DNA from 3 places in the Desulfosporosinus sp. genome. Region 2 is predicted to be linked to each of the others. Evidence: riboswitches for the same ligand, from Rfam matches in the RefSeq annotation. Region 2 holds a riboswitch; each other region holds the start of a gene.

Region 1 (4,690 bases), on a different contig from region 2:
AAGCGAATAGCTCCACGGCACGTCTAAAATTATTGGCAATCGTCGGTTCACCAATACCTCCAAGGATTACCTCTTGAAGATCAGGAAAAACTTCCACCTCACTTGCAATTGCCTTTAAGATTCCAGTTGACATATCTCCCAAAGGTTCTTGCCACTTCTGGCGATAACACATTTCACAAGACAAGTTACAACGGTTGGTTAACTCCAGATAAAGACGCTCTATAGAAGGCGTAGGACGAAACACAAGTTCAACTACATCTTTCATTCTCGATCACCTCTCTTAATCTTAGCCTTTTTATCGATATGACTCTAATCCTTGCCATTATTCACTAAATTGCAATTCCTTTTTTACTCAGTTTTCTCCATGTAGTAGACTCCAGAGTTAAGAGTTGCTCCGTAAAAACCTCCCTAGCCTCAGACGCTTCAGGATCCTTCGGTCCTATTAAGTAAAAAGAACGCGTAAGTGGATTCCCTTTTAATTTGATCGTCTTAAACTCTTTCGCATTTAACTCCTTTCTCACAATCCAACGTGAGACGAGTGCAATTCCTAAGCCAGCGGTTACAGCCTGTTTAATGGCTTGGCCACTTCCAAAGATATACGACCTTCTAGCATGAATGCCCCATTCCTTGAAGAGCTTATCGCTAAACGCACGAGTACCAGAACCACTTTCCCTGAGAATCCATACTTGGTCTTGGAGATGCTCAGAAGTAACAATGGGAAGTCTTGCCAAGGGATGTTGGTTAGGTACTAACAAAATAATTTCATCCTCCATTAATGGGCGGACAAGGATGTCTGAATGATCGACTTCTCCCTCCACAAGAGCAATGTCTAAGTGATTAGCTTGTACCCCTCGAATTATATCCCCCGTATTAGCAATTGAGGTTTCAATCTCCACTTTCGGATATTGAGCAGCAAATTCAGCCACGACAAAGGGCAAAATGTATTCCCCAATTGTATAGCTTGCACCTACCCTCAAACTTCCAGTAACTACATTTGAAATTCTTTTAATCTCCTGTTTTGCCTTATCTTGCAATTGCAAAATTTGCTTAGCGTATTCATAGTATATCTCACCTGATTGCGTCAGTTCCAGATGATTGGATGAGCTATCAACTAGCTTTGTGCCGAGTTGTTCTTCCAAACTCTGGATCTGCAAACTGACATCGGGATGAGAAAGATAAAGTTCCTCTGCAGCATGCGAGAAATTCTTATGTTCGACAACTGTTACGAATATTTTTAAGGGATCAATAATCACAAGTTACACCTCTAGTTTCTAGATCTATGATTGTATATTGATAATGATACTTCTTTTCCTAGCATTCCACAACGTCCTATCCCTAACAATCTTCTCCTTTTCGTGACAGGGGGACGGTCCTTTTTGACACCTTGGTTCATCTATAGTTGTTAATATTTTTCCAAGGTATTATGATAAAGATACATGTTTACTTTATTTTAGGATAAGAGGTTAAAGCAATGCAAACAATACTTGTTATTACGGTTGGGGGAGCACTTGGAGCTCTTTCACGCTATGGCCTCGGGGTATGGATATCGAACAAATGGAGCCAGGACTTCCCTCTGCATACATTTCTAATTAATATCACTGGGGCTTTTCTCTTAGGATTTTTACATATTTTATTTATCGAACGCTTAAATGTCAGCCCTCTATGGCGTCTTGGAATCGGGGTGGGTTTCCTAGGGGCTTTCACAACGTTCTCGACCTTTGGCTTTGAGGTAATTTCCTTAATAGAAGGCGGTAGCTATTTGACTGCAGCATTATATACCCTACTCAGCATCATTGTAGGTTTCTGTGGCGTGGCCCTGGGAGTAAGTTTAGCACGTTTACTCTAGAGGTGTGACAAGGGGGATGGTCCTTTTTGACACGCGTGTTACACCCAAAAATTGGCATCATCCTAAGCGTTGACACAGACTCAAATTTGTTTTATAGTAGCTATATTCCAATCAGAACAATTGAATATTGAATTTCTCTTATCAAGAGTGGCGGAGGGACTGGCCCTACGATGCCCGGCAACCGATAGTGCAAACTATAAGGTGCTAATTCCAGCAGAACCATAGGTTCTGAAAGATGAGAGTAGCGCGTTAAATAACATAACGACCGCTTCTCTTGAAGCGGTCGTTTTTATTTAAACCTTTTTCATCCTTAATCAACTCATAGGTCTAAAAACAGTATCTCTACCAAAAATAAGGAGGAATTATCATGACTGAACAACGACAACTAGGTATCGAAACGATTTCCCTGCATGGAGGACAAAGCCCAGATCTCGCGACAAATTCACGTGCCGTTCCAATCTACCAGACGTCCTCCTTTGTCTTCAACGACACAGATCATGCTGCCAATTTATTTGCTTTAAAAGAGTCTGGCAATATCTACACTCGGATTACTAATCCTACACAAGACGTTTTTGAGCAACGTATTGCCCTACTTGAAGGGGGGATCGGAGCACTCGCGACTGCCTCCGGGCAAGCTGCCATAACCTATGCTCTTCTAAATATCGCACAAGCTGGGGATGAAATTGTCGCTTCAAGTTCTCTTTACGGTGGCACTTTCACATTGTTCGCCTACACCTTCGCAAAGCTTGGCATCAAAGTCCATTTCGTTGATGTCAATAAACCAGAGGAATTCCGCTTAAAAATTACAGAAAATACGAAAGCTCTCTACACAGAGACTATCGGTAATCCACTCATAAATGTTGCCGACCTAGAGGCAATTGCCAATATTGCTCACGAAAATGGTCTTCCTCTTATCGTTGACAATACCTTTGCCTCCCCCTATTTGTGTCGCCCTATCGAACACGGAGCAGACATCGTCGTTCATTCTGCAACTAAATTCATTGGCGGACACGGCACTTCTATTGGAGGAGTAATAGTTGACTCAGGAAAATTTGACTGGAATAACGGCAAGTTCTTAGGACTCAGTCAGCCAGATCCTAGTTACCACGGCATTGTCTTTACCGAAGCCTGTGGTAATGCTGCCTATATCACCAAGGCCAGAGTATCTCTTCTCCGAGACACTGGAGCTTGCCTTTCCCCGTTTAACTCGTTCTTGTTCCTGCAAGGATTGGAAACACTCCCACTACGTATGGAACGCCATGTTGAAAACGCCAAAAAGGTTGCAGTATTTCTTGATCAACATGACTTAGTCACTTGGGTTAACTACCCAGATCTTGAAACAAGCCCCTATTATGCGCTTGCTCAGAAATACTTGCCTAAAGGATCTGGCGCGATCTTCACCTTCGGTCTCAAAGGCGGTCTGAATGAAGGGAAGAAATTTATTAACAGCCTCAAACTATTTTCTCATTTAGCAAACATTGGGGATGCCAAATCTTTGGTCATTCATCCTGCCAGCACCACACATCAACAGCTCGACGAAGAATCCCAACGCAGCGCAGGAGTTTCACCAGATATGATTCGCTTATCCATCGGAATAGAGACTATTGACGATCTATTATATGATTTAGATCAAGCCCTAGTAGCAAGTCAAAAGGTTTAAGTGGGGGGTTCTATATGCCAATCAAAATACCTGAAAATTTACCGGCTCTCGATATATTGCACCAAGAAAACATCTTTGTGATGGGGGAAGACAGGGCCTTTCATCAAGATATTCGTCCTTTGAAAATCATCATACTCAACCTTATGCCAATTAAGGAAACAACCGAAATACAGCTTTTAAGACTCCTAGGCAATTCCCCCTTACAAGTTGATATTGTGCTTTTGCGTATTGACACACATGTCTCAAAAAATACCGCTCAGGAGCACTTAGATTCCTTTTATAAAAGTTTTAATGACATTAAAAACCAAAAGTTTGACGGTATGATTATTACTGGGGCACCGGTAGAGCACTTAGAATTTGAAGAGGTCACCTATTGGGATGAATTTAAAACCATTCTTGATTGGACAAAGACTCATGTGACCTCCACCCTTCACATCTGCTGGGGAGCTCAAGCTGGCCTGTATCATCATTATGATATTCCTAAATACCCTCTCGCCCAGAAAATGTTTGGTATCTTTAAACACAACGTTAATAAGAGCAGCTTAAATGGTATGCAACTCTTGCGAGGTTTCGACGATGAATTCTATGTTCCCCATTCTCGTCACACCGAAATAAAGCACGCCGACTTTGCAATACACCCCGAATTAGAGATTTTATCAGAGTCTGATGAAGCTGGTATTTACATTGTTGTATCCAAAGATGGCCGGCAAGTCTTTGTAACTGGGCATTCAGAATATGATACGTTAACCTTAAAAGAGGAATATGACCGAGACATTGCCAAAGGTCTCTCTATCAGCCTTCCTAAAGGCTATTTTCCAAAGGATGATCCCAGCCAAATACCAATCCACAACTGGCGCTCCCATACCAATTTACTATTTCAGAACTGGCTAAATTACTACGTCTATCAAGAGACTCCCTATGATTTAGGCGCACGCTAAATTAAACCACCTTAAAAGCATCTCGTTTTTCCTTGATGATTTCAAAAAGGGCATAGATGTTTAGTATAAAGAGAACGGTCTCCATATGATGGAAACCGTTCTCTTTTTATTCATTAGTTTACTTCGCCGCCGCTTAATTAGGTGCTTAATCCAAGACCCTTTCTCTTCTCTATTATATGAGCTTCGATGTTGTTGGCTACTTCGACAGGATCATCCCCAAGAGCGACCTTCCCTCCGGTTAACCCT
Region 2 (4,690 bases):
GTACGCATGAAAACATCCCCGCCATTTTCCACAATCACATCCCGGGAGCGCTTGGCAATGGATTTTCCAACCCATTCTGCCACGGCTCCTGCAACTGCAGCCATGGGACCCACTCCGGCAAGGCGTCCGGCTTCTGCCATAGTCTGAACAATTACTGGAGCATCTGGTAAAACTGTGTATGGTGTTAAAGAACTTACAAAATCATGATCAACTTGAATATAATCTTCAAGTGGCTTGCGACAGGCTCGAATGGTTTCTGCTACCCACTCTACCAGTTCGGGGGAAAATCGTTCTTTTCGTATTCCAATATCCAAATCAGTTTCTTCCACAACAATCTGAAAATGTACCAGATCCTCTTGGCGGTGATACTCCCGATAAGTGCGTTCCGTAAAATCCAATTACAGACGAACCTCCATGGCCCACATTGGGCAGACTTTCACACAAAGCTGACAAAAAACACATTGATCCCCATCGAAGCGCACTTCCATCGATGGGCGTTCCATATATAAGGCGCCCGTTGGACAAACCCCGGTGCACGCTCCACACATGACACATTTCTCTTCATTGCGTACGATTTCTTGATTGAGGGCTTGAACTGAAACCCCCAGATCTCGCAAATAGTTTAGTCCGTTTTCACTCTGATCTCCGGTAACCTCTAAGATCATTGTACCTTCTTTTTGCGGGTTGACGTCCGCTTTAACGATATTCACCACTAAATCGTAATCTTTAACCAAGCGGTACACAATAGGCTTAACGGAGATGTCTGTTCCAAAACGCAATACTATTCTCTTCGGCGACACTTTCATCAATCCTCCTTTAAACTGTGAGCGATAACGCCATCAGCGGGTGAGGGAAGAGTTTTAACCGGCTCTGTTAACTGGAACTCTCCTTTTTGAATCCACCCTTTTAAAGTAGCTGCGATCTCACGGGCCCGGGGCAGACTCGATAAAGGAGCCGTGGATACTTCTTTACCATTGACAGTGATCTTTCCGCTCTTAAGGTCTGCATAACTAACATATCCCAGATTACCCGGAGTAAATGAAGGATAAGCCTCCCCATAGTCGACTACGGGAGCAAACAATTCCTCATCCTTCTTAGCAGCATATAGGGCAATCTCCTCATTTAGAATTGGGATCGGTATGCCGATTCCAACACTCAGGGTTGCTCCATACCCTAGATAACTGGTACCAACAAGCCATCGCGGACTCATTTGCTTCAGATCCCCTGTAACAGCCAGTGTTCCCCCTGCACTACCCAGTTCTTTACCATCTAAGTCAATCATGGATGGAAAATGTTGAGTACCGTTCCAGGCAACATAACCAATTCCGCCGCCGAGGAAAATTTTTGTTCCCACACCAATTGTTTTGAAATGGGGGTCCTTCAAAAGCGGGCTCAGTTGTCCTGCTGTAGAAAAATTGGCATTACCTAAATTGGGCTTGATCATTCCCATATACGTGTAAATCGTTCGGTCGGTTAGATTGACGGCACAGTTATAATTCTGATAGCAATTGCGAGGATTAAATAGAATTGCCTCATTGATCTCATCCAATGTAATAGTCGTTTCTAAATTGCGACGAGGGTAACAGTCTGTACCATAGGCTAGTGCTTTTAATTTAACAGGTTTGCGTGCCACGAGGTCCGCAATAACATGTCCTCCGCCATATCTAAATTCCCCCGGATAGTTACTGTTAAGAGGATCATCTTCGTGCATCTCCGTCGCACCGATATAGGCATCAACTGCCGCTATTCCTGTGTAAGCGGCTACCCCGTTCAGCCAAACTTTCTGCATTTTCATACGTGGGGCTGTATGCCCAAAACTTAAAAAGGCACCTGAGGAACACATCGGAGCGAAGGTGCCCGTCGTTACCACGTCGACTTCTTGGGCTGCGTTGGAGAGGCCTTTTTCTTCTACTAGGGAGATAAGCTCCTCAGCTGTCACCACTACTGCTTTGCCTGCTTTGATCTTTGCATTAATTTCTGCATATGTTTTTTCTACACCCATGACGATCTCCACCTCCAGATTTGATACACCCTTGTACTAATAAACTATAGACGAGAGAAAAATTACCTAATAGAAAAGACCTCTTCTGTGATAGAAGAGGCCAAAATCTCAAATATTCGACACTCCTCTTATCTGCCAGGAAAATCTTCTCCTGCAAGAATTAGCACCATGCTTTGTCCACGCCATGACATCGTCGCGCATCAAGCTGGTTGCCGGGTTTCATAGGGCTAGTCCCTCCACCACTCCGGATAAGAGCTTATTAATTAAATTCATTACGCTGAGTCTAACATCTAGTTTATATCATGTCAACATAAACTTTTTGTTAATGTTAGCCTGAAGTTGGAGCCAACTAATGTAAAATATTTCATGCCTTAGACATAATATAATACGACATATTCCTACATATAATAGTATCAAGTCTTTTTCGTTTTCTTCATGTAGTTAGTCCTCTTCTTTCGATCTCCTTAGACCCTAAGGAGATCTTTTTTTGTCATTTATATCCCAAACTTAAAGGCTGTAGGATGATTCCTTGCTCCATCTACCCTAACGTGTCAAACTACCTCTGGATAACATAGAGTAAACAGAGTGTATATTGAGGGGAGGTTCCTACATGATTTATCCAACCCAACATGCGCCAGATTTCGAAGCCGAGGCATACCAAAATGGTAAAAAAGTAACGATTCGCCTAAAGGATTTCCAAAATCAATGGGTTCTCCTATTCTTCTATGCCAGCGATTTTACCTTTGTTTGACCGACAGAATTGGCAGCCGTGGCTGCCCAACAGGAGACATTTCAAAAACTTGGTGTAATAACTTTAGCTATTAGTACAGACAGTGTCTATTCTCATAAGGTCTTCGCAGAAACATCTCCCTCTGCACGTACCATACATTATCCCCTCCTATCTGACCGTTCACACTCCATATCATATCAATATGGCGTCCTTAGAGCAGAATTAGGAATCGCTTACCGAGCTACCTATATTATTTCTCCTAATCATAAGGTGCAGTATGCCAGTCTCTATCCTCCCGAGGTTGGCCGTAACGTCTCTGAGATTATTCGGGTTATACAGGGACTGATCTATGAAGAAACGACTGGCCTTGGGGTACCTGCATACTGGAAGCCTGGAATGACTGGTATCCTTAAGGATTTTAAATTCGTGGGAAAAGTCTAATTCAATGCTAATAATTATTAAATCATAGGGTATTCTAAAGGTATTCCAACAATAGGGAGGAATACTTATGGATCAGCCAAAGAAAAGTAAAAAACCATTTCCTAAACGTGAAGACCTACCCTATAGCCACCAAGCGGATCAGGACGGACGGACAGATTATGGCCGGGATGGACAAACAACGTATAATCCTAGCTAAGACAGGGGAGGCATCTAGATGTCAAATAAAGCAACGGATAAAGCACAGACAGGGAAACCAGATCGAGGCAAAAATTCTCCATTCAAGAAAAAGACACCTCAAAGCCGGGCTTAAGCCCGGCTTTTCGCTTGGAAGGATTTTATCCATAGAAACATTCTGATATAATAAGTTGAATGTCTGGCAGCAAAACTAGAAATAAGGGTGGTACTATGAAAAAAATCGAGGCTATTATTAGACCTGAAAAAATGAATGACGTGAAGGTTGCTCTATCAAACCTTGGCGTAAATGGAATGACCGTCTCTAATGTTTCAGGGTTTGGAAATCAGAAAGGTTACACCCAAATTTACCGTGGTCAAGAAATCGTTACCAAACTTCTTCCAAAGATTAAACTAGAAGTCGTGGTTTCAACAGAAAAAGCCGAAGAAGTGATCAAAGCCATTGTTACTACATCAAAAACCGGGGAATTTGGAGATGGCAAAATCTTTGTCTTTGATGTTATTGATGCAGTCCGAATTCGGACAGGTGAACATGGTGATGCAGCCCTTTAAATATAGACATTATCACTAAGTTCGAAGTCCGGATAAGCCTTTTCTCTATGTTGAGTTAAATCTAATCCGTTAACTTGCTCTTCATCGCTTGCTCTTAGGGGGGTAATCAAAGCTATTCCCTTCAAAATTATAAATGTCATCGTTCCAACAAATATATAAGTAGCTAGGACTGCAAGCATCTGTATTAAAACGGGTTCAAATCCTCCTCCATTAATCCAGCCGTTTTTACCTTGTGGATTAAGGCTTAAGTCGGCAAAAATCCCAGTGGCGATTGTCCCCCAAGTCCCTCCAATCCCATGGATCCCGAAGGCGTCCAAAGCATCATCATATCCCAGTTTGGCTTTAAGAATGCTGACACCTACATAACAGACTCCTCCAGCAATAAAACCAATCAATAAGGCACTGACTGTTGAAACATATCCTGCTGCTGGTGTAATGGCCACAAGGGCGGAAATGATTCCACTTACCGCTCCAAAGACCGTTACTTGACGGCGATGGAGCCATTCGACCAGAGCCCAGCCAATCATGCCTGTTGCCCCAGCAATTTGAGTTGTCGCAAGAGCAAGTACTGCCACGCTATTTGCCCCCATTGCTCCTCCAGCATTAAATCCGAACCAACCGAACCACAGTAACCCGCCTCCCAAAAGAACGTTTGGCATATTATGCGGGATGTTCCATTCGTACCCCACTTTTAATCGTTTACCTATTACAAAGGCTGCTACCAGCCCAGACACACCAGAAGCCACCTCAACAACCGTACCCCCCGCGAAATC
Region 3 (4,690 bases), on a different contig from region 2:
TGACCATAATATCGGTCCGGAAACGGTTATAACCATATTGAATGGCCAAGTCTCCTAACCCACCTCCGCCAACGGTACCGGCCATAGCAGTGTAGCCGATGACGCTGATTGTCGTGATGGCAACGCCTAGAATAAGAGAGGCCTTTGCCTCTGGAAGAAGGACTTTTTGGATAATCTGTTGGGGGGATGCCCCCATGGATAAAGCAGCTTCGATAACACCGTAGGGTACTTCTTTGAGGGAGCTTTCAACCACTCGAGCGACGAAAGGGGCAGCTGAGATGACGAGTGGGACAATAGCAGCGGTTGTACCAATGGATGTACCAATAATTGAGCGAGTGAATGGGATTAAGGCTACCAAAAGGATAATAAACGGAGCGGAACGCAAGATGTTGATGACGGTTCCTAAAGTTCTTTCAACCCAAGGGTTAGGCATGATATGCCCAGGTGAGGTGACGACCAAAATGATACCTAACGGGAGTCCTATGAGGTAGGCGAGCAGCGTTGAAACGACTACCATGTAGAGAGTTTCGCCGGTTGCAGGCAGAATAAGCTGGAAAAGTGAGGCGATATCAAAGCTCACGGTGAATCACCTCCACATTTAATTTGCGAGCTGCCAAATAGCGATGAGCCTCTTTGAGTTGGTCGGAGTTTCCTAGGAGTTCTATAGTAAGTGTACCAAACAAGGTGGATCTTAAGTGGTCAATACTTCCATAGAGAATATTAGCTCGGACATCGCAATTACGCAGTAAGTCCGTGATGATTGGATCCGAGGCTCGAGAACCGAGGAATTGAATGCGAACAATTTCTGAGTCTTTGTGGGTTGCAAGCTCTTTAAGAAGGTCGGCAGGGAGTTCGTTTGGAAAAACCGTTGAGATAAACTGTTTTGCGATATCTGACTGAGGTTTAATAAATACAGACTCGACGGGACCGTTTTCAACGATGCGGGCTTCGTGAATAACCGCAACATCCGTGCAGATCTCTTTGACGACTTTCATTTCATGGGTAATCATTACAATTGTTAAGCCAAGTTTTTGATTAATATCACGCAGGAGGTTTAGAATAGAAAGGGTGGTCTGGGGATCTAAGGCAGATGTGGCTTCATCGCATAAGAGGACTTGCGGTTTAGTGGCAAGGGCTCGAGCAATGCCGACCCGCTGTTTTTGCCCCCCGCTCAACTGAGCTGGGTAAACATCCGTTTTGTCTTCGAGACCCACTAGATGGAGTAATTCTTTGACACGTATCGAGATTTCCTTCTTAGAAACTCCAGCTATTTCTAAAGGAAAGGCAATATTCTCTGCTACGGTTCTTGATTGAAGGAGGTAGAAATGCTGGAATATCATTCCGATATTCTGCCGGGCTTGCCGGAGTTCCTTGCTAGAAAGTAGGGGCAGGTCTTGACCGGCAACGATGACGTGTCCGCTCGTTGGTTTCTCAAGTAGATTTAAGCAGCGAACCAGTGTGCTTTTTCCAGCACCGCTTAATCCGATAATCCCGTAAATGGACCCTGGCGATATGTTCAAGGATACATTATCAAGGGCGATGACGTCGCCTTGGCGAGAGGAGTATTTCTTTACTAATTTTTTAATTTGAATCAAAGGTTATTGCTCCTTTGTTTTAAATTCGGGAACACTTTGTCGGCAATTATACACAACAAAACTCCGCGAAGAAAACCCGCGGAGTGCCATTCGGTTTTCCTCTTATCTCCCAGATTTCTCTGCAGGAGTTAGCACCGTGCAAAATGCCGGTTGCCGGGTTTCATCGGGCCAGTCCCTCCACCTACTCTGAATAAGAGTCTACTATTAGGTTTTATTGTATCAAAATGCTACTAAAAGCTGTCTATATTTTAGCATATGGGATATAGGATTTGCAAGCGTTAAAATATTGACTCAACGCATAAAAAAGCTTGACAATAACACAACGCTTTAATAGATTAAAGTAAGACAGTGATCTTGTTTGGTGTAGGAGGGAATGCTATGTCAAGTGATGAACGATTAAGGAACCCTTTAACGGATGCCCTAGCTGAAGCAGTTTTATTGCTTAAGAGCAAAGAAGAGTGTTATCGGTTCTTTGAAGATATTGCGACGGTTGCTGAAATCAAGGCTTTGGCGCAGCGCCTTGAGGTTGCTAAGATGCTGCAGAGAAATGAGACCTATACAGCAATTACGGAAAGGACAGGAGTAAGTACTGCAACCATCAGTCGGGTAAAACGTTGTTTAAATTTCGGGGCAGATGGCTACCAACTGATTTTGCGGCGTTTGAAAGAACAAAATGAAAAGCACGAAAGCTATGAAGGAGAATTATGATGCTAAGAACTAATCTAGGGTTACGTATACCAAAAGGAATGCGGGATCTACTTCCTGAGGAAATTGCAGTGCAAGAGGGTCTGGAGAAGAAAATTCTGGCGCTCTTTCGACAATGGTCTTATGAAAAAGTATTAACTCCAACCTTGGAGTATTCTGCTTGTGTTCAGCCGGATATTGAACAAGATGATTTGTTATACAAGTTCTTTGATAGGGAAGGACGAATATTAACCCTCCGCCCGGAACTGACCATTCCCATTGCCCGCCTAGTTAGCACACGTATGAGGGGGGGAGAATTTCCGCTGCGCTTGTGTTATGGGGCAGATGTATATCGTAACACTACAGTTAGGCATAGAGAGTTCCGTCAAGTGGGTGTGGAACTTGTTGGTTCTGACCAAGAACTCGCTGATGCGGAAGTGATTGCTCTTGCGGTGGAAGCTATTGCGGGTTTAGGCCTAGAGAATTACCAGTTTAACCTTGGTCATATGGGAATCTTTTCGGGGCTCATGCTTGAAGCTGGGGTAAATGAGGGGATACAGGCCAAGCTGGAAGAAGTATTAGCTCGTAAGGATATGGTGGGTGTGGAAAGCTGTGTTAGACAAAGTGGGCTGCCAGAACGGGTTCAGGAACTATTACTGCGGTTGCCTCATTTTCACGGAGGAGAGGAAATTCTCGATGAAGTTCTAGGCTGGAGTGAGCAACCTGCAATTCGAGAAGCAGTTGAAAGGTTAAGAAAAATTTATCAGTATTTAGAGGATTTCGGAGTTCGAGAGAAGGTTTCCTTAGATTTAGGAATACTTCGCGGCTTTTCATATTATACTGGAGCGGTTTTTGAAGGGTATGTTCCAGGAATGGGTTTTCCCATTGTTGAGGGCGGACGGTATGACGCTTTATATGCTGACTTTGGAATTCCACAACCTGCAACTGGGTTTGCAATACACTTAGGGAATTTGTTAGAACAATTTCCACTTCCGGCAGTACAGGGAGCCGATGTACTGGTATATGGATCAGATGCTAAGCAGGTGATTCGTCAAAGCCAAGCTTTAAGGGCCCAGGGAAAACGCATAGAGATGGCCCTCGGAACTTTAGGAAATGATGAGGCACAGAAAATAGCGATGAATAAGAATATTGCGCAGGTCTTATGCATCGATTAAGGGCTATTCATGAATTTCTTACAGACAGAGGACAGTTTGGTTAAGACAGGTTTAATACACATTTATATTAGAATATTATATAATTACCTAGTAGGACTACATCTAGATTAAGGGGTGTAATAATTGAGTAAACTTGCGGTACTCACGGGCGGGGGAGACTGCCCGGGGCTTAATGCGGTGATTCGGGCAATTGCTAAGAGTGCACACGGATATGGGATTGAAGTGCTCGGCATTAGGGACGGTTTCCGTGGAGCGGTAGAAGGAGATTTTGTGCCTCTGTCTCTGCAGAATGTCTCGGGTATTTTACCACGTGGAGGTACGATTCTAGGAACTACGAATCGAGATAACCCTTTTGCCTATCAAACGAAAGTGAAAGGGATTATTCAACCTGTCGACCGTTCAGAGGACGTGATTCGTAATTTACAAGGTCATGGAGTGGACGCATTACTAGCGATTGGCGGAGACGGAAGTTTGAAGATTGCTCTTGAGTTTGCCAATAAAGGCCTTAAAGTCATCGGTATACCCAAGACCATTGACAATGATCTAATGGCCACAGATCAGACCTTTGGCTTTCAAACCGCGGTGGATACAGCTCAAGAAGCCTTAGACCGTTTACATACCACCGCTGAATCACATCACCGGGTTATGGTTCTTGAAGTTATGGGGCGATATGCCGGGTGGATTGCTTTGTACGCTGGGGTTGCAGGAGGAGCAGATGTTATTCTGATTCCTGAAATCCCCTACAATCTAAATCGAGTTGCATTATGCATTCAACGTCGGGCAAAACAAGGCAAGAAATTTAGCATTATTGTCGTAGCAGAAGGTGCAAAGCCTCTGGGTGGTGAAATGGTCGTGGAACGTATGATGGAGGGACGAGTCGACCCAGTTAAACTAGGAGGAATTGGTGCCAAAATAAGTAAAGATCTCGAAGAACACTATGGTATGGAAACCCGCGTGACAGTGCTCGGGCATCTTCAACGTGGTGGTTCCCCGAATGCCTATGATCGAGTGCTTTCTACGCGCTATGGGTCAGCGGCGGTGGATGCTGCACTGGAAGGGGAATTTGGGGTCATGGTCGCACTACAGGGTAGAGAGATTGTCCGAGTTCCTCTTCGTGAAGCCGTTGACCAAATTAAACTTGTACCCCTAAATGATCCATTGTTATTATCGGCGCGTACTCTTGGGATGGAGATGGGGGATTAAAAAGGATAGGAGGGAGAGCAATGGAAGATAAGT

Evidence for each region. A riboswitch is a leader RNA that binds a small molecule or an ion and turns the genes downstream of it on or off. The one in region 2 is predicted to bind S-adenosylmethionine.
Region 1: it holds a riboswitch for S-adenosylmethionine, as region 2 does, so the genes downstream of both, HGJ98_RS18740 (homocysteine synthase) here and HGJ98_RS19400 (homocysteine biosynthesis protein) in region 2, are expected to answer to the same signal.
Region 3: it holds a riboswitch for S-adenosylmethionine, as region 2 does, so the genes downstream of both, HGJ98_RS00450 (methionine ABC transporter ATP-binding protein) here and HGJ98_RS19400 (homocysteine biosynthesis protein) in region 2, are expected to answer to the same signal.

The regions. Positions count from the first base shown of each region.
Region 1 is NZ_JABZFS010000077.1:78,877-83,566, forward strand. It holds gene HGJ98_RS18725 (radical SAM protein) at 1-265, opposite strand, end outside; gene HGJ98_RS18730 (LysR family transcriptional regulator) at 330-1,253, opposite strand; gene crcB (fluoride efflux transporter CrcB) at 1,472-1,846, shown strand; SAM riboswitch class I at 1,982-2,088, shown strand; gene HGJ98_RS18740 (homocysteine synthase) at 2,214-3,506, shown strand; gene metA (homoserine O-succinyltransferase) at 3,521-4,444, shown strand; gene cooS (anaerobic carbon-monoxide dehydrogenase catalytic subunit) at 4,582-4,690, opposite strand, start outside.
Region 2 is NZ_JABZFS010000080.1:37,056-41,745, forward strand. It holds gene HGJ98_RS19390 (UPF0280 family protein) at 1-398, opposite strand, end outside; gene HGJ98_RS19395 (NIL domain-containing protein) at 399-800, opposite strand; gene HGJ98_RS19400 (homocysteine biosynthesis protein) at 806-2,002, opposite strand; SAM riboswitch class I at 2,128-2,257, opposite strand; gene HGJ98_RS19405 (peroxiredoxin) at 2,613-3,173, shown strand; gene HGJ98_RS19410 (hypothetical protein) at 3,241-3,369, shown strand; gene HGJ98_RS19415 (P-II family nitrogen regulator) at 3,579-3,917, shown strand; gene HGJ98_RS19420 (ammonium transporter) at 3,914-4,690, opposite strand, start outside.
Region 3 is NZ_JABZFS010000002.1:86,564-91,253, reverse strand. It holds gene HGJ98_RS00455 (methionine ABC transporter permease) at 1-580, opposite strand, end outside; gene HGJ98_RS00450 (methionine ABC transporter ATP-binding protein) at 570-1,595, opposite strand; SAM riboswitch class I at 1,695-1,792, opposite strand; gene HGJ98_RS00445 (YerC/YecD family TrpR-related protein) at 1,974-2,303, shown strand; gene hisZ (ATP phosphoribosyltransferase regulatory subunit) at 2,303-3,454, shown strand; gene HGJ98_RS00435 (6-phosphofructokinase) at 3,578-4,657, shown strand; gene HGJ98_RS00430 (type I restriction-modification system subunit M N-terminal domain-containing protein) at 4,678-4,690, shown strand, end outside.